DNA from 2 places in the Vibrio sp. KUL70 genome. Region 1 is predicted to be linked to the other one. Evidence: predicted binding sites of a transcription regulator. Region 1 holds the regulator's gene; the other holds the start of a gene.
What was found. The regulator MetJ, encoded in region 1, represses methionine synthesis genes. The targets are predictions, from matches to a motif close to TTAGACNTNTANANGTCTAA.

Region 1 (12,088 bases):
CGTCACCGTTACCAGTGATGATCAGAGATGCGGTTTCATCGGCAACAGCCAATAGGGCTTCTAGCTTGCGCAGAGCGCGATCACTACGCCAATCCTTCGCCAGCTCAACGGCAGCTTTGGTTAGGTGGCCTTGGTGCATTTGCAGCTTGCTTTCAAATTTTTCGAATAGCGTGAAAGCATCTGCTGTACCGCCAGCGAAACCTGCCAGTACTTTATTATTGTATAGGCGACGTACTTTACGGGCATTGCCCTTCATTACAGTGTTGCCTAGAGATACTTGTCCATCACCCGCGATGACGACTTTATTATTACGACGTACAGATACAATGGTAGTCACGAGTAGGGCCTCTTTATCTTTTTATCTTTGGGTATAAAAACAATATGAGGATGGCCTACTAAGAATTCAAGTTGCCTTGGTGGATGCAGGGCAATTTATGCAGGTAGGGCAGTAGAAAGAGGTGCTGGCTAAAAAACCAGAAAACCTCCAAAAGTGGAGGTTTTCATTGTGTGATTTATTGATCTTTCCAAATCGCACACGGCTCGATTTTGGCTCTTTGTAATTTGTGGCGATCACGCTCAGCGTCACGTTTCAGTTTGTAAGGACCAAGTACCACACGATACCAACTGCTGCCTTCTTTCTTGCGGATATCACTTGATATGCCTTGGAAAGCAATGTCGAGCTTACGCGCTTCAGCTTGAGCTGAGGTTTTGTACGCACCACACTGCATGATGTATGGTATCTTAGAAATCTGCTGCTCTTTGGCTTTGACTTCTACCTCTCGGCTAGGCAAGGTTTCTACGTAATCCCACTTCTCCTCGGGTGGTGGTGGGATAACCTTCGCTGGCTTAGGTTTTGGCTTGGGTTTAGTCACCACAGTTGGCGGTGGCGGCTCAGGATCATTGCTTAACAGATACAAGCCGTAGCCAAAGCCACCAGCCAGTAAGATCGCCAAAAGACCGCTACGCCAAGGTTTTCGGCGAGGGGCAGGTTTTTTAGCCGTGCGTTTATTTCCACGGCCGCGCTTTACATAATCTCTATTAGCCACAAGTCTTTCAAATGTTAGTGATTCTGCACTCATGGTAATCCAGAATGCGCGAGGATAATAGTGCAGAAATGGAAGCGGCACATCAAAATGTGCCGCAGATTTATGAGTCTATTTTCATGGATTACATGCGCGGTGGTGCCGTACTCCCACGAACGACCAGTTTCGCTTCAAGCAGACGAGAACCGGCTTGAACATCATTGCCTTTGAGCATATCAAGCATCATTAGCATGGCCTGACGCCCAATCTCGTAGCGAGGCTGAGAAATCGTCGTCAACGGTGGATCGCAGTATTGGGCGAATTGAATATCATCGAAGCCGACAATCGATAGATCGTGCGGAACGCGCAGACCTAGTTTCTTCGCTTCTTGAATCGCCCCGATTGCCATCGCGTCATTGTGACAGAAAATAGCGGTTGGTTGCTCTGGCAGTGCAAGCAGTTGGCGAACGGCTTGTGCACCCGCTTCAAAGGTAAAGTCACCGACCGTGCTGTAGGCTGGGTTCATGGTAACCCCTGCGCGGCGCAGTGCTTGCTGGTAGCCTTGTTGGCGGAATTGACAGAGAGTTGCTGATGTCGGGCCTGAGATCTGAGCAATACGCTTATGACCCAACTGAGCTAGGTAGTTCACCGCTTCAAATGCCGAGGTCAGGTTATCGATATGTACCGTTGGTAGCTCAAGCTCTGGAGCGAATTCACACGCCATAACCATTGGTGGCAGGTTTTTCTGCTCTGCCTTGCTGACGTCAAATGGGTGGTCAGTTCCGAGCAGTAGCATACCGTCAGCTTGCTTGGTGAAGACCAAGTTTACGAACGAGCTCTCCCGCTTTTTCTGTTGTCCGCTATCACCTAGAAGCACCAAGTAGTCGTTTTCAACGGCAGCGTCTTCAATACCGCGAATGATTTCAGCGAAGTAGGGATCACAGATATCAGGAACGATGGTGATGATGGTTTTAGATTCGTTGCGACGTAAGTTTCTAGCTAAAGTGTTGGGTGAGTATCCAGCTTCGAGTACCGCTGTTTCAACTCGCTTTCGAGTCGTCACCGATACTTTTTCAGGGTTCATCAGCGCTCGCGATACTGTCGCTGTTGATACACCTGCCAACTGGGCAACATCCTTCATTGTCGCCATAAAATAAACCCTCTCTAATTCCTTTATTGCCTCTGACTAAGGCGTGAATAATTATATAATTGATTGATATTATGAAAGTGTTGCTAACACTTTTTTTATTGCAATATTTTATGTGTTTAGCCAATACAAAGTTACGGCTAGATTAACAAAAATCACATGACTAGTGTGAATCTGATCACGATAAATATGAAATTTCCGTGAATAAACTTATCAGTAATTTTAAGCGAGTATGGTTTAACTGAGATCTTGTGGCTCGATGTCGAGCGACCAACGTACCTTTTTTGCGAGTGGCAACATATTTATCGCAGGTTTTGCACTCATGAGTAATTTCTGCATAAGTGAGCGAGTTTGGGTTTGCAAAATCAACTGCCAACGTGATTTTCCTGCACGTTTAGCCAGTGGCGCTGGAGTAGGACCAAGCACCATACAGAACTGATCAAACAGTGGGTGCGATTCTAAGGTGTGACGCACCTGCCTTAAGAACTCTTCAACAAGATGTGGGTCATTGGCTTCCGCACGAAATAGCGTCATAAAAGTATAGGGCGGCAGCATCGCCTGTTTACGCTCGGCGAGAGCAGTCTGAGCAAAGTGGTTGTAATCTTTATGTAGCAACGCCTGCAGCAACCCATGTTCTGGGTGGTGAGTCTGCAGAATCACTTCACCAGGCTTACTTGCTCGTCCAGCACGGCCTGCGACTTGAATGAACAGTTGAGCTAGGCGTTCTGAGGCCCGAAAGTCACTGCTATAAAGCGAACCATCGACGTCGAGCAGCGCGACTAGAGTGACATCGGGAAAGTGGTGCCCCTTGGCAAGCATCTGAGTGCCGATCAGAATCTGGTACTCTCCGCGGCGAATCGACTCTAAGGCACTCTCTAGGCTGCCCTTGCGACGGGTGCTATCACGGTCAATACGTATGGTTTTGTATTCAGGGAACAGTTGACCAAGTTGTGTTTCGAGCTGCTCGGTGCCGACACCTACGGTAACCAGATTGGCTGAGCCACACCCTTGGCAATGATGAATAATATGTTGCTGAGAGCCACAGTGGTGACAGCGCATCTCATTACTGTATTGATGATAGGTGTAGTAGGCGTCACAGCGTTTACACTCTGCCGTCCAGCCACAGTCATGACACATCAATGCTGGAGAGAAGCCGCGACGATTTAAGAACAGCATCACCTGGTTGCCGGATTTGAGATGTCTTTGCATCTCAGCAATCAAAGGCGCTGAAAGGCCACTCTCAAGATACTCCCCCTTAACATCGAGCACCTTGTTGGTGGTCGGAACGGCTGCACCTGCACGTGAGCTCAGCGTTAGATGGCCATACTTACCAATTTGTGCATTGTGTAGAGTTTCAAATGCAGGCGTTGCAGAGCCAAGCACAATGGGAATCTGTGCTTTGTGAGCGCGCATGATAGCAACATCACGCGCATGGTAACGCAGGCTGTCTTGTTGCTTATATGACGCGTCATGCTCTTCGTCGACAATAATGATGCCGAGGTCAGCAAACGGCGTAAATAGAGCCGAACGAGTGCCAATCACAATGCCCGCAATCTTATCTCGAGCAGATAGCCATGCGTTTAGGCGTTCAGAGTCATTTAACCCCGAGTGCACCACTTCAATAGGTACGTTAAAGCGTTTTTTAAAGCGGTTGATGGTTTGCGGGGTCAGGCCGATTTCTGGAACCAGAACCAGGGCTTGTTTGCCTTGTTCTAGCACCGGTTTAATCATATTTAAGTAAACTTCGGTTTTGCCCGAACCAGTAACACCTTCTAATAGGAAACAACCGAACTCGGTTTGGCTATTCACCGTCGCAATCGCGATCGCCTGCTCTTCATTAAGCTTTGGTTTGTCTTGGTCGTTTTCAAGATCGCTTGGCCATGCATAACGGGTCGGCTTTTTCTCGCGAGACTCTATCCAGCCTTTCTCTTCCAGGGTTTTGAGTACCGAGCTTGAGATCTCTTGGTCAATAAACTCTTGATGTGGAACAGGGCCATTTTCAAGCAAGTGCATGACTTTGGCTTGTTTGACTGCGCGTCCAAAGCCTTGCATCAACTGATCTTTACCTTGTGGTGTGATTTGCCACTCGACCAGTGTCGCGAAGTCTGCGGGTTTACCTTTACGCAATGCGCTTGGCAGGGCGTTAGCAAAGGTTTCACCTAATGGATACTGATAGAACTGGCTGCACCATACTAACAAGGAATAGACCGAGTCAGGCCATACAGGTTGATTGTCGAGTAGAGCCTTAATCGACTTAAGTTTGTCAAATTCAAACTCAGACTCATTGACCAGAGCCGTGACAATACCAGTCAGAGTTTGACGACCAAACGGGACCGAGACGCGTCCACCAATAATAGGAAACAAATGACCTGGGATTTTGTAGTCAAACTGTTTATCTAAAGGGACTGGCAGAGCCACTCGGGCAATTGTTGGACGCATAAATTCGCTTGTTAATTCTGGAGAGTGCAGGGCAACCAGTCTAAAGGATAAGGGCACTAAATTCGAGAAGCAGTTTGTTTGCTAAAGTCGGTGATGGCGCTACGCAAAGCATAAAAAGGCAATAGTAAGAAGAAATCCTGCAATAGTGGCGAAAAAATCATCCAAACTGGTTGATCCTACCTAACAGATTCATTACTATACTGCGCCTTAAAGGTATGGCTTCATCACGTTTTCGTGAGGTGCGGTGTCTTTATTTCTTTTTAAACTACGTGTGGTGTGCGGCTTAGAATCGTATAGCGACACGGCCTACTTGAGGTTATCCCATGAAAGCTGGAATCCACCCAGAATACAAAGCTGTAGCAGCTACTTGCTCTTGCGGCAACACATTTGAATTCAACTCTACTCTAGGTAAAGAGTCTATCCACCTAGACGTATGTGACAAATGTCACCCATTCTACACTGGTAAGCAACGTATCGTTGATACAGGCGGCCGTGTAGATCGCTTCAACAAGCGTTTCGGTGCTCTATCTAGCAAGAAGTAATTCTCGCTTGGTAGACATGAAAAAGGACACTTCGGTGTCCTTTTTTGTTATCTGGCATTTAGTAATTTCAACTGGGCACTGGTCTTATTAGTAGTGAATTCTCGTTTTTTAGTGAGACAGGGGGCTTTACCACCTAGGAACTTTGAAGTACATCCATTAATATAAAACGGATTCCCCCAATAATAATACTCTAGGAAACCTACACCCATGTCTGATGACACTCTCCAACCTCAATCTGAAGAACTATCACCTCAAGAACAATTCCGTCAGCAAGCTCTTGATTATCATGAGTTCCCAATTCCTGGTAAAATTGCCGTTGAACTGACAAAATCTGCAAATTCTGCAGAAGATCTGGCCCTTGCTTACAGCCCAGGTGTGGCTGAGCCAGTTCGTGAAATCGCACAGAACGTGGATAACGTTTACAAGTACACAGGTAAAGGCAACATGGTTGCAGTTATCTCTAACGGTACGGCGATTCTTGGCCTAGGTAACCTAGGTCCTATTGCTTCTAAACCAGTAATGGAAGGTAAAGCGCTCCTGTTTAAGCGTTTTGCAGGTTTAGATTCTATCGATATTGAAGTAAAACACCGCACAATCGATGAGTTCGTAGATACAGTAGCGAATATTGCCGATACATTCGGTGGCATCAACCTAGAAGACATCAAAGCACCAGACTGTTTTGAAATTGAACGCCGTCTAATCGAGCGTTGTGATGTTCCTGTATTCCACGATGACCAGCACGGTACTGCGATCGTAACAGCTGCGGGTATGTTGAATGCGATTGAGCTTCAAGGTAAGAAGCTGGAAGAGTGTAAGATTGTTTGTTTGGGTGCAGGTGCAGCGGCAGTTGCATGTATGGAACTGCTGATCAAGTGTGGCGCGCAGCGTGAGAAGATCTACATGCTAGACCGCAAAGGTGTGATTCACACTCGTCGTGACGATCTGAACGAATACAAGCAACTGTTCGCGAACAACACTGACAAGCGTACTCTAGAAGATGTGATTGAAGGTGCAGACCTATTCCTAGGTGTATCAGGTCCTAACCTTCTACCAGCAGAATCATTGAAGCTAATGGCTGACAAGCCGATCGTATTCGCGTGTTCTAACCCAGATCCAGAAATCAAGCCTGAGCTTGCTCACGAAGTTCGTAGCGACCTTATCATGGGTACTGGCCGTAGTGATTACCCGAACCAAGTCAACAACGTTCTGTGTTTCCCATTCATCTTCCGTGGTGCTCTTGATGTTCGTGCAAGCGAAATCAACGATGCAATGAAGCTAGCGGCAGTGGAAGCGATTCGTGAGCTCGCGAAAGAAGAAGTACCTGCAGATGTACTAAAAGCAGCAGGTGCTGAAGCGCTTGAGTTTGGTAAAGGCTACATTATTCCTAAGCCAATGGACCCACGTCTATTGCCTCGCGTGGCAAAAGCTGTGGCTCAGGCGGCGGTTGATTCAGGTGTGGCTCGTATCGAGATGCCAGCAAACTATATGGCATAGAGACTGGATGGCGTAATCGTCGTTTAGTAGAGCGAAGAGAATAATAAAAAACCGACTCATCTGGAGTCGGTTTTTTTATGCCTGAAATTCACGTTAGATGAATAATACCAATCGGTATGGCTTAGCTGAAGCGAATCAAATGTTGAAGGTAGTGACTGAGTTATGATTATTCTTCGTCAAACGCTTCGAACTCGATACCCATCTCTGTCATCAGCTTTTTCACTTCGGCTGGGATATCGTCTGGGCGGTCTTTACGTAGGTCTTCATCTGTTGGTAGAGGCTGACCAGTATATGCATGCAGAAAGGCTTCACACAGTAGCTCACTGTTTGTTGCATGGCGCAGGTTGTTAATCTGGCGGCGGGTACGCTCGTCAGTTAGAACTTTCAGTACCTTTAGAGGGATAGAAACTGTAATTTTCTTTACTTGTTCGCTTTTCTTTCCATGCTCAGCATATGGGCTTATGTATTCACCATTCCAGTCGGCCATTGCGTACCTTCATCACTTTAGTTGTTAGATTAATTTAATAGGGGGGATTTTAGCGGGATTTACCGCCATAAGCAAAGACATATAGACGTCTAGAAGTGTTGACGTCTCATTCTTATGAAAGTAAAGTGAATAACATATATCTAACACAGCCGCCAAACCCCGACAAGCTGCTGTGATTCTCAGACGCCAAAACCTGTAAGGAAACACCTATGAGCAGCCGGAAACCAGCAACCATCGCCGTACGTACTGGTATCGAGTCAGACACTCAACATCATGCCGTTGTTCCACCTATTTATCTGTCGACTAACTACGGTTTTCCCGCTTTTGGTGAAGTGCCTAAGTATGATTACACTCGCTCAGGCAATCCAAACCGTGGCTTATTGGAGACTGCCCTGTTTGAATTGGAGTCGGGTAAGGGGGCAGTTGTGACCAACTGTGGTACTTCTGCATTGAACCTTTGGGTTTCCGCTTTCCTTGGTAGTGATGATCTGATCGTGGCACCACACGACTGCTACGGTGGTACTTACCGACTTTTCAATACTCGCTCACAAAAGGGTGACTTTAAGGTGCTGTTTGTCGATCAATCGGATCAATCCGCATTCGACGCAGCGATCGCACTCAAGCCTAAATTGATCTTGTTGGAAACGCCATCAAACCCACTGGTGCGTGTCGTCGACATTGCAGAAACCTGCCGTAAGGCGAAAGAGGTGGGAGCTCAGGTGGCGGTGGATAATACCTTCTTGACTCCTGTGTTCCAAAAGCCTCTAGAGCTGGGTGCTGACTTCGTTATCCACTCAACGACTAAATACATCAATGGACACTCAGATGTGATCGGCGGCGTAGTGATTACTAAGACCGAAGAGCATGCTGAAGAGCTGGCTTGGTGGGGGAACTGCATTGGTGCTACGGGGACACCATTTGACAGCTACATGACGCTACGTGGTATTCGCACACTAGGTGCGCGTATGCGTGTGCATGAAGAGAGCTCTCGTGAGATTCTAACGGCGCTACAGAAACAACCTTTGGTTGATACCATTTATCACCCCAGCCTGCCTGAGCATCCAGGTCATGAGATTGCTAAGAAGCAGCAGTCCGGTTTTGGGTCTATGCTGAGCTTTGAATTTGCTGGTTCTTTCGAGGCACTTAAGCTCTTTGTTGGTGAGCTAGAGCTGTTTTCATTGGCAGAGTCTTTGGGTGGTGTTGAGAGCTTGATCTGTCACCCCGCTTCAATGACACACCGCGCAATGGGCGAAGAAGCTTTAGCGGAAGCGGGTGTTTCTCATCAGCTTCTGAGACTCTCAGTCGGCCTTGAAGATGCAGAAGACTTGATTGCGGATCTTGAACAAGCCTTTGCTAAAGCGCAGCAGTTCATCGATAACGGGGAGAACAAGTAATGGCTAACTTTCGCCAATTGCATAAATTTGGTGGTAGCAGCTTGGCAAACCCTGAGTGCTATCAGCGTGTAGTCAGTATTCTCAAAGAGTACTCTAGCGAAACAGACTTGGTAGTGGTGTCTGCGGCAGGCAAAACCACGAACCGATTGATCGAATTTTTAGAGGCGCTGGATAAAGATGGACGTTTGGCTCATGAGTGTCTGCAATCTCTGCGTCAGTTCCAACTCGAGTTGGTTTCAGAACTATTAGAGGGCGAAGTAGCAGAGCAGTTAACCACAACTCTACAACGAGAGTTTACGGCTTTAGGTGAATTAACCGCGCCATTAAATGAGGCACAAAAAGCGGCTGTGCTAGGTCATGGTGAAGTGTGGTCGTCTCGCTTACTAGCGGCGCTTTTATGTCAGAGTGATCTCCAAGCTGTAGCGCAAGATGCACGAGATTTTCTGCGTGCCGAAGCGGGTGCTCAGCCAGAGGTGGATCGCGCTCGTTCATACGCATTGATTAAAGAGTCTCTTGCGCAACACGCTCATTGCCGTGTCGTGATTACCGGCTTTATGGCGCAAAACAGCGCGGGTGAAACGGTGCTTTTAGGTCGTAATGGTTCGGATTACTCAGCGACGGTGATTGGTGCACTAGCGGAAGTCGATCGCGTGACGATTTGGAGTGATGTGGCCGGTGTGTATAGTGCTGACCCGAGATTGGTCTCTGATGCTTGTTTGCTGCCCTTGCTACGTCTTGATGAAGCAAGCGAGCTAGCACGTTTGGCAGCGCCAGTGCTACACAGCCGAACCCTGCAGCCTGTTGCTCAGAGCGCAATGGATCTTAGCCTACGTTGTAGCTACCAGCCGGAATCGGGTTCAACACAGATTGAGCGCGTCTTAGCATCGGGTCGCGGCGCTAAGATCATCACCTCTCTGGACGATGTACTACTGATTCAGCTTACCTTTGGTCACGGCCATGACTTTGAGCGCCTTGAGAGTGAGGTGCTTGAGGGACTTAAGCGTGCTCAGCTTGAGCCACTAGCTTACGAGCTGCAAGCGGATAAACATTGTCTGCGTCTTGCTTATACTGAAGAGATCGCGGGTGGAGCGCTTGAATATCTTCAAGACCACGCGATTGAAGCGGAAATCAAACTCAGAGAGGGTTACTCACTGGTTGCTGCGGTAGGTGCTGGTGTCACTAAGAACCCGAACCACTGTTACGGTTTCTACCAACAACTTAAGAGCGTACCGGTTGAGTTTATCTCAGAATCTCAATCTCGTTTGAGCTTAGTGGCTGTCATTCGTAAGTCGGAAACGGAAACCTTAGTGAAAGGCATTCACTCTCAGCTGTTCCAAGCTCAGAAGCGTGTTGCGATTGCTTTGTGTGGCAAAGGTAACATCGGCTCAAGCTGGCTATCACTGTTTGCTGAGCAAAAGAGTGAGTTAGAAAAGCGCCGTGGCATGAACTTTGAGTTGGTTGCGGTGGTAGGCAGTCAAACTTATTGGTATGACGAACAAGGTATCGATGCTCGCACAGTTGTGGATCGCTTTAATGACGAGGCGGTAGAGTATAAGGATGGTGAGTGGTTAACCAAGTTAGGTTCAATCCAAGGTTACGATGAAGTTGTGGTACTGGATGTGACGGCGAGCAAAGTGTTAGCTGACAAGTATTTGGATATCGCTCAACAAGGCATTCACCTAATCTCGGCTAACAAAGTCGCAGGTTCTGCATCGAGTGAGTATTACCATAAGGTACAAGATGCGTTCGCTAAGATCAGTCGCCATTGGTTGTACAACGCGACCGTGGGAGCTGGCTTACCAATTAACCATACAGTGCGCGACTTGCGTGAGAGTGGTGATGACATCATTGCCCTGTCAGGCATCTTCTCAGGCACTCTATCTTGGCTGTTCCAACAATTTGATGGCTCAGTACCATTCAGTGAGTTGGTGGACTTAGCGTGGCAACAAGGTTTAACAGAACCCGATCCTCGCTCAGATCTTGATGGTTCAGATGTGATGCGTAAGTTGGTTATTCTGGCGCGTGAATCAGGTTTGGATATTGAACCTGAGAACGTCAAAGTGGAATCTCTCGTCCCTCAAGAGCTACAGGACCTCTCTCTCGATGACTTCTTTGATAAAGCATCGATATTAAGTGAAGAGTTGGCTGAGCGTTTAGAGAAGGCTCAGTCTCAGCACAAAGTACTGCGTTATGTTGCACGCCTTGAGAAGAACGGTAAGGCAACGGTGGGGGTTGAAGCGCTATCGAAAGAGCACGCCCTTGCAAACTTGCTACCATGTGACAACATCTTTGCGATTGAGAGTAAATGGTACAAAGATAATCCATTGGTGATTCGTGGTCCTGGCGCTGGACGTGAGGTAACGGCCGGTGCGATTCAGTCCGATTTGAACAGAATGTCGAGCTTGTTCTAAAACTCAGATCGATGGTTTGAAAGCGTAAATAGCATACTATTCACTAAGATAAATAAGGCTGAAAGCACAATGTGTTTTTCAGCCTTTTTTGTACGTTATTATTGGTTTGCGACCCACTTATCGACTTGAAGATTACTCACGATCAACTTGAGAATAATTCATAATGGATCTGTTGACATTAAATCGTATTCAATACATTCTGTGGACATATAGACGTCTAAACGTCGGTTTGAAGGTTTGAGATTTTGGTGGTTGAGTTGGCCACAGGGAGAGTAAGATGGGATATACACACGCAAGTCACATAGACGCTTTGAATCAGAACATTGCTGAGCTTTCTGACAACATTAATGTGTCATTTGAGTTTTTTCCGCCAAGTAATGAGAAGATGGAAGAGACACTGTGGAACTCTGTACACCGTCTGAAAACACTACAACCTAAGTTTGTATCGGTAACTTATGGTGCGAACTCTGGTGAGCGAGATCGTACTCACTCAATCATCAAAGAGATCAAAGATCAGACTGGCCTTGTTGCAGCACCACACCTAACGTGTATTGATGCGAGCCGTGAAGAGTTGATTCAGATCGCTGACGATTACTGGGCGAATGGAATTCAAAGTATCGTTGCACTGCGTGGCGATATTCCTCCAGGTGGCGGTGCGCCAGAGATGTATGCGTCAGATCTTGTTAAACTGCTTAAAGCTCGCCATGACTTCGATATCTCAGTGGCTGCTTTCCCTGAAGTACACCCAGAAGCGAAGAGCGCACAAGCTGATCTACTCAACCTAAAACGCAAAGTAGACGCTGGCGCCAACCGTGCCATTACTCAGTTCTTTTTTGATGTAGAGAGCTACCTACGTTTTCGTGACCGTTGTGTTGCTGCTGGTATTGAGGCTGAAATTGTGCCGGGTATTCTACCGGTATCTAATTTTAAACAAGCGTCTCGCTTTGCGGCGATGAATAATGTCAAAGTACCGGGTTGGATGGCAAAACAGTTTGAAGGCTTAGACGATGACCCAACAACGCGTCAACTGGTAGGTGCGAGTCAAGCGATTGATATGGTGAGAACGCTAAGCCGTGAAGGTGTCAAAGATTTCCACTTCTATACACTGAACCGTGCTGAGATGACTTACGCACTTTGCCACACTCTAGGTGT
Region 2 (12,088 bases), 190 kb from region 1:
ATCCTTGCTTCTTTTGTTTGGTTCTATTCACTCTCGCTAGGTGCTGCAAAGCTAGGCCCAACATTATCAAAGCCAAAAGTGAAAAAAGGCATTGATATCGCAGTCGCGACCATGATGTTCACTATTGCAGCAGTGCTTGCCAATGGATTAATCGAGCAATACTGGTAACGACGAGAAGAGCAAGTACTATAGACCAAGCCTGAACAGCCGTAAGTAACCTGATGACACAATGCGTTACGCTAGAATGATTCGAATTTTTTTGTTCAGTTCATTCAACGCAGCTTCAAGGCTTGGTTCTGGTTGGCTCAAGTGTCTAATCAAAGTCATGAAATAGCTATCCATAATCAACGGCATTTTTTCAGACATTGACGGACTGACATTAACCGCCTGAATCAGTGCTTGATCAAACGTACGGTAGTAGTCCAAATCCCAAATGACCTCTTTGAGCAACACTCGACTTAATTCAACATTATCAAAATAATAGCGATAGTAGTGTTCAATCAGCGAAGTACCAATGCTCAACGCACTCTTATCTTGGTCAAACGTTAAGACTTCCCGACCAACTTTCTCCAACTGCGCTAGCATCCCTTCTCGAAGAATCGTCAGCTTGGTTTCAAAATGACTAAATACTGTGCCATCTGCCACGCCCGCGTGACGAGCAATCTGTCGAGTTGTTGTGTTGTCGTAACCATTCTCTCCAAACAGTTCCCAAGCAGACACTAAGATCTTCTGTTTCGTTGCCTCTCTCTTACTCACAAAAATGCACCCTTGTTAAATCAATCTTGATCATACTCTTAGCGCTCACATTTGACAAATTGAGCGCGCTCAATTATAAAAATGAGCACGCTCAATTATTCTTGGAGTTTCGGATATGATGAATATATTAAACAGACTTGGACAAGTACTGATTTTTCTACCCACGATCTTTTGCTTCTCTTACCTACTTCGACCTTTGCTCATGATGGTTCTGATTCCTGGTGGTTTATGTCTATTGGCTATTTTGGGAGGACAAGAGGTAAGAAAGCCTTTGTATGCGATGCTAAAAACCTCGTTGTGGCCTAGGTTCGATAGAGAGAAAAATCAAAATATACAAAGAGAAGAAGTGAAACAGCAATAACCACCAACAAGCAGAAGGGTGAGTCTAAATTGAAAAAAAAGGCGGATAACCAAAGTTACCCGCCTCTATCAAAAGCTTATCGCTACCAAAGTCAATTTAAAGCTTATGCTTCAACTTTGTTTACGTGAACATCCATTTGTGGGAATGGGATTTCGATACCTTCTTTATCCAAGCCTTCTTTAATTGCTTGCATTAGATCGAAATAAACGTTCCAGTAGTCTGCAGTGTTCACCCACGGGCGAACCACGAAGTTAACCGAAGAATCCGCCAAAGTATGAACACCAACTTTAATACCTGGTTCTTTTAATATGCGCTCATCTGACTCACAGATTCGCGTTAATAGTTCTTTCGTCTTTTGCAGATCAGATCCATAGGAAACACCAATCATCAGATCGATACGACGAGTTGCATGACGTGAGTAGTTCGTGATTGGGCTACCGATAACGCTGCCGTTTGGTACGACAATCATTTTGTTATCTGGCGTTGTCAGAACCGTTTGAAAAATCTGAATAGAATCAACAGAACCCGCTACACCACCAATCTCAACATAGTCACCAGACTTAAATGGACGGAATGCAACAATCAGTACACCTGCAGCAAAGTTAGATAATGAACCTTGTAGAGCAAGACCTACTGCTAAACCTGCCGCACCTATGACAGCAACGACCGAGGCTGTTTGAACCCCTAAGCGACCAAGAGCAGCAATCAGAACAATAACGAACAACAGATAACGTACTAAGCCGTGGATAAACTCTACGACTGCACGGTCCATATTTTTCTTCTGAAGCACTTTAGAGACACTGTTCGCTACCGCTTTAACGATAATGTTACCGATAAATAGGATAACCAGTGCTGAAATGATATTTACACCGTATTGAATAAAGAGATCTGAGTTATTCGTTAACCACTGTTCTGCATTTGAGAGGCCATCCACAATTGGGGTCTCAAATTCGCTAGAGCTTTCAGCCATAATATGCATCCTCTATGTAATATGCTACGAGCTAAACTGTCTTAAACCAACCACTGCAATTAAAGCGCGAACAATTTCATTTTATATAAAGAAATCATTATCTTAAAAAAATATTGGCTAAGTCCTTCTTACTAAACAGGGGGGCTCCCTCCTGTTTTTCGGCACGATATCCTATCTTTGACAGATTGCAAAGTCATATTTATGTAAGTTCTTGAATAAAGGAAACTTACGCATAAAGACAAATACCGATAGTTAAAAGACTACGAAATTTATTCACCGCACGCTAGGAATTTCACATATTTCCTACAAGTTTTTATCAGATATAAAAAAACCCGCTCATAGAGCGGGTTTACAAAACTTTAGAGTGACCTAATTCGAAAGAATTATAGTACGTCTACAGCGTTAAGGTCAGCGAATGCTTTCTCAAGACGAGCAACCATAGAAGTTTGACCAGCACGTAGCCATACGCGTGGATCGTAGTACTTCTTGTTTGGCGCGTCTTCGCCAGTTGGGTTACCGATTTGACCTTGTAGGTAGTCACGGTTGTCAGCTTCGTACTGACGGATACCATCCCATGTAGCCCACTGAGTATCAGTATCGATGTTCATTTTGATAACACCGTAGCCGATAGACTCTTGGATTTCTGCTTCAGTAGAACCAGAACCACCGTGGAATACGAAGTTTAGAGCGTTAGGTGCGATACCGAACTTCTCTGCACAGTATGCTTGAGAGTCACGTAGGATAGTTGGAGTTAGAACAACGTTACCTGGCTTGTATACACCGTGTACGTTACCGAAAGATGCAGCGATAGTGAAACGGTGTGAAACAGCGCTTAGTTTCTCGTATGCGTAAGCAACGTCTTCTGGAGAAGTGTAAAGCTCAGATGCGTCCATATCAGAGTTATCAACGCCGTCTTCTTCACCACCAGTACAACCAAGTTCGATCTCGATTGTCATGTTCATTTTAGCCATGCGCTCTAGGTACTTAGCACATGTTTCGATGTTCTCTTCTAGAGACTCTTCAGAAAGGTCTAGCATGTGAGAAGAGAATAGAGGCTTACCAGTTTGAGCGAAGAACTCTTCACCAGCGTCTAGTAGACCGTCGATCCAAGGAAGAAGTTTCTTAGCAGCGTGGTCAGTGTGAAGAATAACTGGAACACCGTAAGCTTCAGCTACAGCGTGTACGTATTTAGCACCAGCTACAGCACCAAGGATTTGAGCGCCTTGACCTTCAAGTTTCACGCCTTTACCTGCGAAGAAAGCAGCACCGCCGTTAGAGAATTGAACAACAACTGGAGACTTAACTTTTGCAGCTGCTTCTAGTACTGCGTTTACAGAGTCTGTACCTACAACGTTTACTGCTGGAAGAGCAAACTTGTTCTCTTTTGCTACTTCAAATACTTTCTGTACGTCATCGCCAGAAATCACACCAGGTTTTACAAAATCGAAGATCTTAGACATGGAAATAGTCCTATTTATTCTATCGTTTTAAGATTAAAAAACTTAAGTTTAAAAACTTGCAAACGTTTGCTCACAACTTGTGCCATTCTAGCAAAAAAGTGTGACATGCAGCAAACGTTAAAGGCGGGTATAGTCACCCGCCTTCATATTCATTACGCCTTAGCGCGCTCTTCTAGCATAGCAACTGCTGGAAGTACTTTACCTTCAACGAACTCAAGGAAAGCACCGCCGCCAGTAGAGATGTAAGAAACGTCAGCTTTGATACCAAACTTGTCGATAGCTGCTAGCGTGTCACCACCACCTGCTACAGAGAAACCTGCAGACTCAGCGATTGCTTTAGAGATACCTGCTGTACCCGCTTCGAAGTTCTTGAACTCGAATACGCCGACAGGACCGTTCCAAAGGATAGTTTTAGCGTTGCCGATGATTTCAGCTAGAGCCGCTGTTGATTCTGGACCTAGGTCAAAGATCATGTCGTCGTCTGCAACTTCAGAAACGTGCTTGATTTCAGCTTCTGCGTTCTCATCGAATGCTTTTGCACATGCTACGTCAGTTGCAACTGGGATAGCACACTCTTTCATTAGCTTTTGAGCTGTTTCAACTAGGTCTGCTTCGTATAGAGACTTACCTACGTTGTGACCTTCCGCAGCGATGAAGGTGTTCGCGATACCACCACCAACAACAAGTTGGTCAGCAACTTTTGATAGAGACTCAAGAACCGTCAGTTTAGTTGAAACTTTAGAACCACCAACGATAGCCACAAGTGGACGCTCTGGGTTGTCCATTGCTTTACCTAGTGCTTCTAGCTCAGCAGCAAGAAGAGGACCAGCACACGCTACAGGAGCGTAAGTACCAACGCCGTGAGTCGATGCTTGTGCACGGTGAGCCGTACCGAATGCATCCATTACGAAGATGTCACATAGAGATGCGTATGCTTTAGATAGCTCTTCTTCGTTCTTCTTCTCGCCTTTGTTGAAGCGAACGTTTTCTAGAACAACGAGTTCACCAGCGTTTAGCTCTAGGCCGTTTAGGTAGTCTTTAGCCAGTTTAACTTCGCAGTCTAGTGCGTCGTTTAGGTAGTTAACTACAGGTTGTAGAGAGAACTCTTCGTTGTACTCGCCTTCCGTTGGGCGACCAAGGTGTGAAGTAACCATTACTTTTGCACCAGCTTCTAGACAAAGCTTGATAGTTGGTAGAGATGCAAGGATACGAGCATCTGAAGTTACTTTACCGTCTTTTACTGGTACGTTTAGGTCAGCACGGATAAATACGCGTTTACCTGCTAGTTCCAGGTCAGTCATCTTGATCACAGACATGATTTGTCCTCTCAAATTTAAATAAATATAAAGTTTTGGAAACTCAGCAACCCTGCTAAGCCTATAAATTCTTCAACTGGTCATAATATGTGGATACTTGGTATTTATTTCAAGCTTAAAAATAAATAATCCGCATATTTGCGTCCGGGCTCTACTTCTCGCCTTCGGAAGCCTGCATTGCAAGTACCGTATCCAGCATTCGGTTTGCAAAGCCCCATTCATTATCACACCACACTAGCATTTTTACTAAGTGGCCGTTGCTCACTCTGGTTTGAGTACCATCCACAATCGCGCTATGAGGATCGTGATTAAAGTCGATGGATACAAGCGGTGCTTCAGTATAGTCAACGATGTTGTGTAATGTACACTGAGATGCCTTAACAATGGTTTGATTTACGTCATTAACTTTCACATTCGTATTAATTGTGACACTTAGATCCATTGCTGTAACGTTAACCGTCGGTACTCGCACAGAAATCGCTTCAAACTTGTTAGAAAATTTCGGAAAGATTCGTTCAATACCTTTATGAAGTTTGGTATCAACTGGAATAATAGATTGGCTCGCAGCACGGGTACGACGCAAGTCCGAGTGGTAAGCGTCAATCACCTGCTGGTCATTCATCGACGAGTGAATCGTAGTGATAGTGCCAGAATCAATACCAAACGCCTCATCAAGAACCTTGATGATAGGTACGATACAGTTGGTGGTACAAGAACCATTGGAAACAATGCGGTCGCTGGCTTTAATAGAATCGTGGTTAACACCGTAGATAATGGTGTTGTCGAGGTCGTTCGCACCTGGGTGTGAGAACAGCACCTTTTTAGCGCCAGCTTCGATATGAGCGAGGCCATCGGCTCGGCAACCATACACGCCGGTACAATCCAGCACGATATCCACTTCAAGATCGCGCCAAGGGAGTAGGTCAATTTCAGCTAAATGGAGAATACGAACAGTATCGATTTCACCACTTTCATGATGAATATAAATATGCTCTTGATCGTTCGAGATTTTCTTGCCGAAACGGCCGTGACTGGTGTCGTATTGAAGCAGATGAGCCATAGCGTCAGGTTGCGCTAACTCATTAACTGCGACAACTTTGATTTGTTGGCTTTTGCCACTTTCATAAAGCGCTCTTAGAACATTGCGCCCTATTCTTCCAAATCCGTTGATTGCGACTTTTAGCATAGTTCCATACATCTAACCAAAATTTCGTGCAACAGATGATAACCGAATCCTACCTAAAAGGCATTAGTTGAGTGATCTAACTCGCTAAAAATAATTCATGACAACCAATAAAAAACCGAGCTACTCAGAGCTCGGTTCTCTATTTTCACTTCAGCACTCAGGCCTTCGTGGATAACTCACATTAAGCTAGAAGCTCTTGAGCTGTGCTTACTACGTTCTCAGTAGTAAAGCCAAACATCTTGAATAGTTCGCCAGCTGGTGCAGATTCACCGAATGTTGTCATACCGATGATGCGACCGTCGAAGCCAACGTACTTGTACCAGAAGTCAGCAATACCTGCTTCAATAGCGATACGTGCTGTTACGTCTGACGGTAGAACTTCTTCGCGGTAAGCCGCATCTTGCTTGTCGAATGCATCAGTAGATGGCATTGAAACAACGCGTACTTTTTTGCCTTCAGCCGTTAGTTGCGCCGCCGCTTCTACTGCTAGCTCAACCTCAGAACCCGTTGCGATAAGGATAAGCTCTGGCTTACCTTCACAATCTTTCAGGATGTAAGCACCTTTTGCGATGTTCGCTACTTGCTCTGCATCACGAGGTTGTTGTGCAAGGTTTTGACGAGAGAAGATTAGAGACGTTGGTGCGTCTTTACGCTCGATAGCCAGTTTCCAAGCCACTGCAGACTCAACCTGGTCACATGGACGCCATGTGCTCATGTTCGGTGTTAGACGAAGTGATGCCATTTGCTCAACAGGTTGGTGAGTTGGGCCATCTTCGCCAAGACCGATAGAATCGTGCGTGTAAACTTGGATGTTCTGAACTTTCATCAGAGCAGCCATGCGCATTGCGTTACGTGCGTATTCCATGAACATTAGGAATGTTGCGCCGTAAGGAACGAAACCACCATGTAGTGCGATACCGTTCATGATCGCCGTCATACCGAATTCACGTACACCGTAGTGGATGTAGTTACCAGAGAAGTCATTTGCTTCTAGAGACTTAGAACCAGACCACATAGTTAGGTTCGAAGGTGCTAGGTCAGCAGAGCCGCCCATAAATTCTGGAAGCATTTGACCAAACGCTTCTAGTGCGTTTTGAGATGCTTTACGTGATGCGATATCAGCAGGGTTTGCTTGAAGATCAGCAATGATTTGGTTTGCCTTCTCTTCCCACTCTGCTGGTAGTTCGCCATTCAGACGACGCTTAAGCTCTGCTGCTTCTGCTGGGTAAGCCGCCGCGTACGCGTCAAATTTCGCGTTCCAAGCCGCTTCTTTCTCTGCACCTGCTTCTTTTGCATCCCACTCAGCGTAGATGTCTGCTGGAACTTCAAATGGACCGTGAGCCCAGCCTAGTGCTTCTTTCGTTGCTGCGATTTCGTCGTGACCTAGTGGTGCGCCGTGACAGTCGTGAGAGCCGGATTTGTTTGGAGAACCAAAACCGATGATAGTTTTAGTACAGATAAGCGTTGGACGAGGGTCTGCTTTAGCCGCCTCGATTGCAGCGTTGATTGCTTCGATATCGTGACCGTCTACTGCAGGGATTACGTGCCAGCCGTATGCTTCAAAACGCTTAGGCGTGTCGTCAGAGAACCAACCTTCAACTTCACCATCGATAGAGATGCCGTTGTCATCCCAGAAAGCGATAAGCTTACCAAGACCTAGCGTACCAGCTAGAGAACATGCTTCGTGAGAGATACCTTCCATCAAACAGCCATCACCCATGAATGCATAAGTGAAGTGGTCAACGATGTCGTGGCCTTCTTTGTTGAACTGAGCAGCCAATGCTTTCTCAGCCATCGCCATACCAACTGCGTTAGTGATGCCTTGGCCTAGAGGACCTGTTGTCGTTTCGATACCCGGTGCGTAGCCATACTCTGGGTGACCTGGCGTCTTAGAGTGAAGTTGACGGAAGTTCTTAAGATCTTCAATAGATAGCTCATAACCGCTTAGGTGAAGCAGAGAGTAAATTAGCATTGAGCCGTGGCCGTTTGACAGTACAAAACGGTCGCGGTCTGCCCACTCTGGATTTGCTGGGTTGTGGTTCAAGTGACCACGCCAAAGAACTTCAGCGATATCAGCCATACCCATAGGTGCGCCTGGGTGGCCTGAATTAGCTTGTTGAACACCGTCCATACTAAGTGCGCGGATTGCATTTGCGAGATCTTTACGAGAAGGCATGTCTGCTCCTGAGTGCATAAGCGATTTGAAAAATGAGAAATAATTGCTAGTTGTTAGCGCGGTTATTCTCTCAAACGCCTATGGTGACTGCAAACGTTTTGCTGAGGTTTTCAAGGTCAGTTTTCGCACTTTTACAACATTTCCCTAGTTTTTAACGGACTAGCATAAGTGAGAAAGCAATCGTTTGGTTATGACATATCATAAAAAAGAGCTTGTAATTCGACCGTTGGAATTTAGAATAGACGTCTAGATGTAGAAACACCTACAGAAATTATTGAATTTGATCTCGGCGCAACCCTCTGCGACGCAGATAGAAACTTTGCACCTAATACTAAAAGTGGAGCTCTCATGGCTAAGCACCTTTTCACTTCTGAATCTGTTTCAGAAGGCCATCCAGATAAAATTGCAGACCAAATCTCTGATGCTGTTCTTGATGCCATCTTAGAACAGGATCCTAAAGCACGTGTTGCTTGTGAGACATACGTGAAAACGGGCATGGTTATGGTTGGCGGTGAAGTAACAACGTCTGCATGGGTTGATATCGAAGAGATCACTCGTGAAACCGTTCGTGAAATTGGTTACGTTCACTCTGACATGGGCTTTGATGCTGACTCTTGTGCTGTACTAAACACAATTGGTAAGCAGTCTCCAGACATCAACCAAGGTGTTGATAAAGCTGACCCTAAAGAGCAAGGTGCAGGTGACCAAGGCATCATGTTCGGTTACGCAACAAACGAAACTGAAATCCTAATGCCAGCACCAATTACTTACTCTCACCTACTTGTTAAAAAACAAGCTGAAGTGCGTAAGAGCGGCAAGCTAGATTTCCTTCGTCCAGATGCGAAATCACAAGTTACTTTCCAATACGACCAAGGCAAGATTGTTGGTATCGACGCTGTTGTTCTTTCAACTCAGCACTGTGATTCAGTAACGACACCTGATCTGCGTGAAGCAGTGATGGAAGAGATCATCAAGCCAGTACTACCTTCTGAGTGGATCAACAAAGACACTAACTTCTTCATCAACCCAACTGGCCGTTTCGTAATCGGTGGCCCAATGGGTGACTGTGGTCTAACGGGTCGTAAGATCATTGTTGATACCTACGGCGGTGCAGCTCGTCACGGTGGTGGCGCATTCTCTGGTAAAGATCCATCAAAGGTTGACCGCAGCGCAGCTTACGCGGCTCGTTACGTTGCTAAAAACATCGTTGCGGCTGGCATGGCAGACCGTTGTGAAATCCAACTTTCTTACGCTATCGGTGTTGCTGATCCAACATCTATCATGGTTGAGACTTTCGGTACTGAAAAAGTATCTCACGACATCATCATTGAAGCCGTTCGTCAAAACTTCGACCTACGTCCATACGGCCTGCAAGAGATGCTGAACCTTCTTCAACCGATCTATAAGCAGACAGCAGCTTACGGCCACTTCGGTCGCGAAGAGTTCCCTTGGGAAGCAACCGACAAAGCAGCAATCCTAGCTGACTTTGCTGGCCTAAAATAATTTCGCGCCAAGCAAAAAATTTCCAAAAGCCCTTACCCGCCAGTAAGGGCTTTATTTTTATGCAGTTACCTCTGACTCCCTGCCATATTTCGTCAATTTCTCTAATAAAATTCCACTCAAAAACATCTCGGATAATTTGTGTTTTTTAGCAGTAGTGACAATAGTTAAAGTACTCCTAGGCGATCAAGCTCACATTTGGTGCAACAACTGGTTAGGTTACACCCCGTTAGGAAACGCGAGACGGCTCTCTAGGACATGATATTTCAATAACAGCTCAACCAAGATGACTCGCTGCCAGCCGCTGTGAGGACAAATGAGGTTGAATCCAGGACGTTATGTTAACTAAGGGGAAGTTATGCCTCGTACCGCAAATCCATCCGATTTTAAAAAAGACAAAAATAGGGTGAGTGACAGTGAATACGCTCGCACTATTCCATGCAACCAAGTCAGTATTTCTGCGCCCTTTCATTGGCTCTCACTCGCGCTTCACGATCTAGTGCGAATGCCGATGATCAGCGCATTCTATGGCTTATGTTTTATGGCCGCTGCCGTAGCGATTGTTCAGCTTGTTCAGTGGCAAGGCACACATTTAGTGGTTATGCCTAGCCTAATTGTGTACATGCTGATTGGACCATTTTTGGCTCTCGGCTTATATGACGCTAGTTGGGAGAGAGAGAAAGGCCACAACGCCAGTTTATTCCATTCAATGAAGGCCATCACTCGCAACTCAACCCACCAATGGGCATTTGCGATTGTATTGATGGTCGCGATGATTTTCTGGATGAGAATCGCTGCTCTACTGCATGCTCTATACCCGTCAGTGCAAGGAGCACCGCTGGCTGAATTTGCTCCTTTCTTAATCACGGGCTCTGTCGTCGGCTTCGTTATCGCTAGTCTGATTTTCAGTATCTCAGCCTTCTCTATTCCACTTATGATGGAGCGCCGAGTTGACGTGATGAGTGCGATATTCACTAGTTTCAACGCAGTGAAATCGAACCTGCCGGCGATGGTGGTCTGGGCTGCTATCATTTGCGGCGGTATCTTAATCGGGTTTGCCACTTATGGTGTCGGTATGATCGTAACCATGCCACTACTCGGCTACGGTACATGGCACGCCTACCGTGAGACGATCAAGAAAAATCACCATATGTAGTACCTGATCTCGATCAGAACCAATGATAGGATAAGGCCTTAGCATCTAGCTAAGGCCTTTTGTTTGGAGTCTCATCTTTGTCGTCTTACAACCCATTGCATCATCGAGCCAATAAGAAGTTGGCGGAATGTATTTATATTGCAAACTCGCACTTCTCTCGCCAATTTCCAATACCAAAGCTAACTTACCAAGTACGAGGAAAAGCAGCAGGCAAAGCTTATCTTCAACTCAATGAGATACGTCTAAATTCGGTGCTGTTCAATGAAAATCAAGACGCCTTTATTGAAGAGGTGATCCCTCATGAAATAGCTCACCTTATTACCCACCAAGTCTTTGGCCGTGTTAAGCCTCATGGTAAAGAGTGGCGGTATGTGATGGAGCAGGTATTCAAGGTGCCAGCAAAGACCACGCATAGCTTTTCGGTGGACTCAGTACAAGGAAAGACATTCGAATACAACTGCGGCTGTACCCTCTACCCACTGACCATCCGCCGTCATAATAAAGTGCAGCGCAATCAAGCAAGCTACCGCTGTCAGCAGTGCAACCAGCTTCTCACTTTCACCGGTAAACAGCTCAGCTAGGCACAATAAAGCCAGCAATAAAATGTAATAGAGTAAAGTGTCATTTGAGTGCTAGACTGATAATTATCATACTTTTATCAGTCTTTTCGCATGAAAAAATCACCTTCAAAAGCATTTGGCCTACTGGTGTCTTTTTGCTTTTCAATACTATTTGGCCTACTGGTAACCCAAAGCGTTTTCGCCGCGCCGCCAAGCTCTTTTTCCAAAGCAAAACGGGAAGCCGTAAAGATCTACCTTGACCACCCCACTTCTTTCTATTGTGGTTGTGACATTACTTGGAAGGATAAAAAGAAAGGGGTCCCTGACCTTGAAGGATGCGGCTATGAAGTCAGAAAGCAGCAGAAGCGAGCTTCTCGCATCGAGTGGGAACATGTGGTTCCGGCATGGCAATTCGGCCACCAGCGCCAGTGTTGGCAGAATGGCGGTCGTAAGAACTGCACCCACAATGATAAGGTTTTTAAATCAATGGAAGCCGACCTCCATAACCTAACTCCTGCAATCGGAGAAGTGAATGGTGATCGCTCTAACTACAACTTCAGCCAATGGAATGGTGTTGATGGCGTTAGCTATGGCCAATGTGAGATGCAGGTCAACTTCAAACAGCGCAAGGTAATGCCACCCGATCG

Region 2: metK (methionine adenosyltransferase) is a predicted target of MetJ. The motif match lies at 8,464-8,483, and genes of this name have one in related genera.

The regions. Positions count from the first base shown of each region.
Region 1 is NZ_AP045834.1:2,825,457-2,837,544, reverse strand. Features, by position in the region: gene hslV (ATP-dependent protease subunit HslV) at 1-337, opposite strand, end outside; gene AC6I7V_RS12760 (SPOR domain-containing protein) at 513-1,046, opposite strand; gene cytR (DNA-binding transcriptional regulator CytR) at 1,168-2,172, opposite strand; gene priA (primosomal protein N') at 2,407-4,608, opposite strand; gene rpmE (50S ribosomal protein L31) at 4,932-5,150, shown strand; gene AC6I7V_RS12740 (malic enzyme-like NAD(P)-binding protein) at 5,358-6,644, shown strand; gene metJ (met regulon transcriptional regulator MetJ) at 6,811-7,131, opposite strand; gene AC6I7V_RS12730 (O-succinylhomoserine (thiol)-lyase) at 7,341-8,525, shown strand; gene AC6I7V_RS12725 (bifunctional aspartate kinase/homoserine dehydrogenase II) at 8,525-10,936, shown strand; gene metF (methylenetetrahydrofolate reductase) at 11,214-12,088, shown strand, end outside.
Region 2 is NZ_AP045834.1:2,637,658-2,649,745, forward strand. Features, by position in the region: gene AC6I7V_RS11665 (LysE/ArgO family amino acid transporter) at 1-168, shown strand, start outside; gene AC6I7V_RS11670 (TetR/AcrR family transcriptional regulator) at 235-756, opposite strand; gene AC6I7V_RS11675 (hypothetical protein) at 872-1,117, shown strand; gene mscS (small-conductance mechanosensitive channel MscS) at 1,221-2,087, opposite strand; gene fbaA (class II fructose-bisphosphate aldolase) at 2,471-3,547, opposite strand; gene AC6I7V_RS11690 (phosphoglycerate kinase) at 3,700-4,863, opposite strand; gene epd (erythrose-4-phosphate dehydrogenase) at 5,015-6,049, opposite strand; gene tkt (transketolase) at 6,231-8,225, opposite strand; gene metK (methionine adenosyltransferase) at 8,574-9,728, shown strand; gene AC6I7V_RS11710 (DUF2189 domain-containing protein) at 10,084-10,881, shown strand; gene AC6I7V_RS11715 (SprT family zinc-dependent metalloprotease) at 10,959-11,462, shown strand; gene AC6I7V_RS11720 (endonuclease) at 11,553-12,088, shown strand, end outside.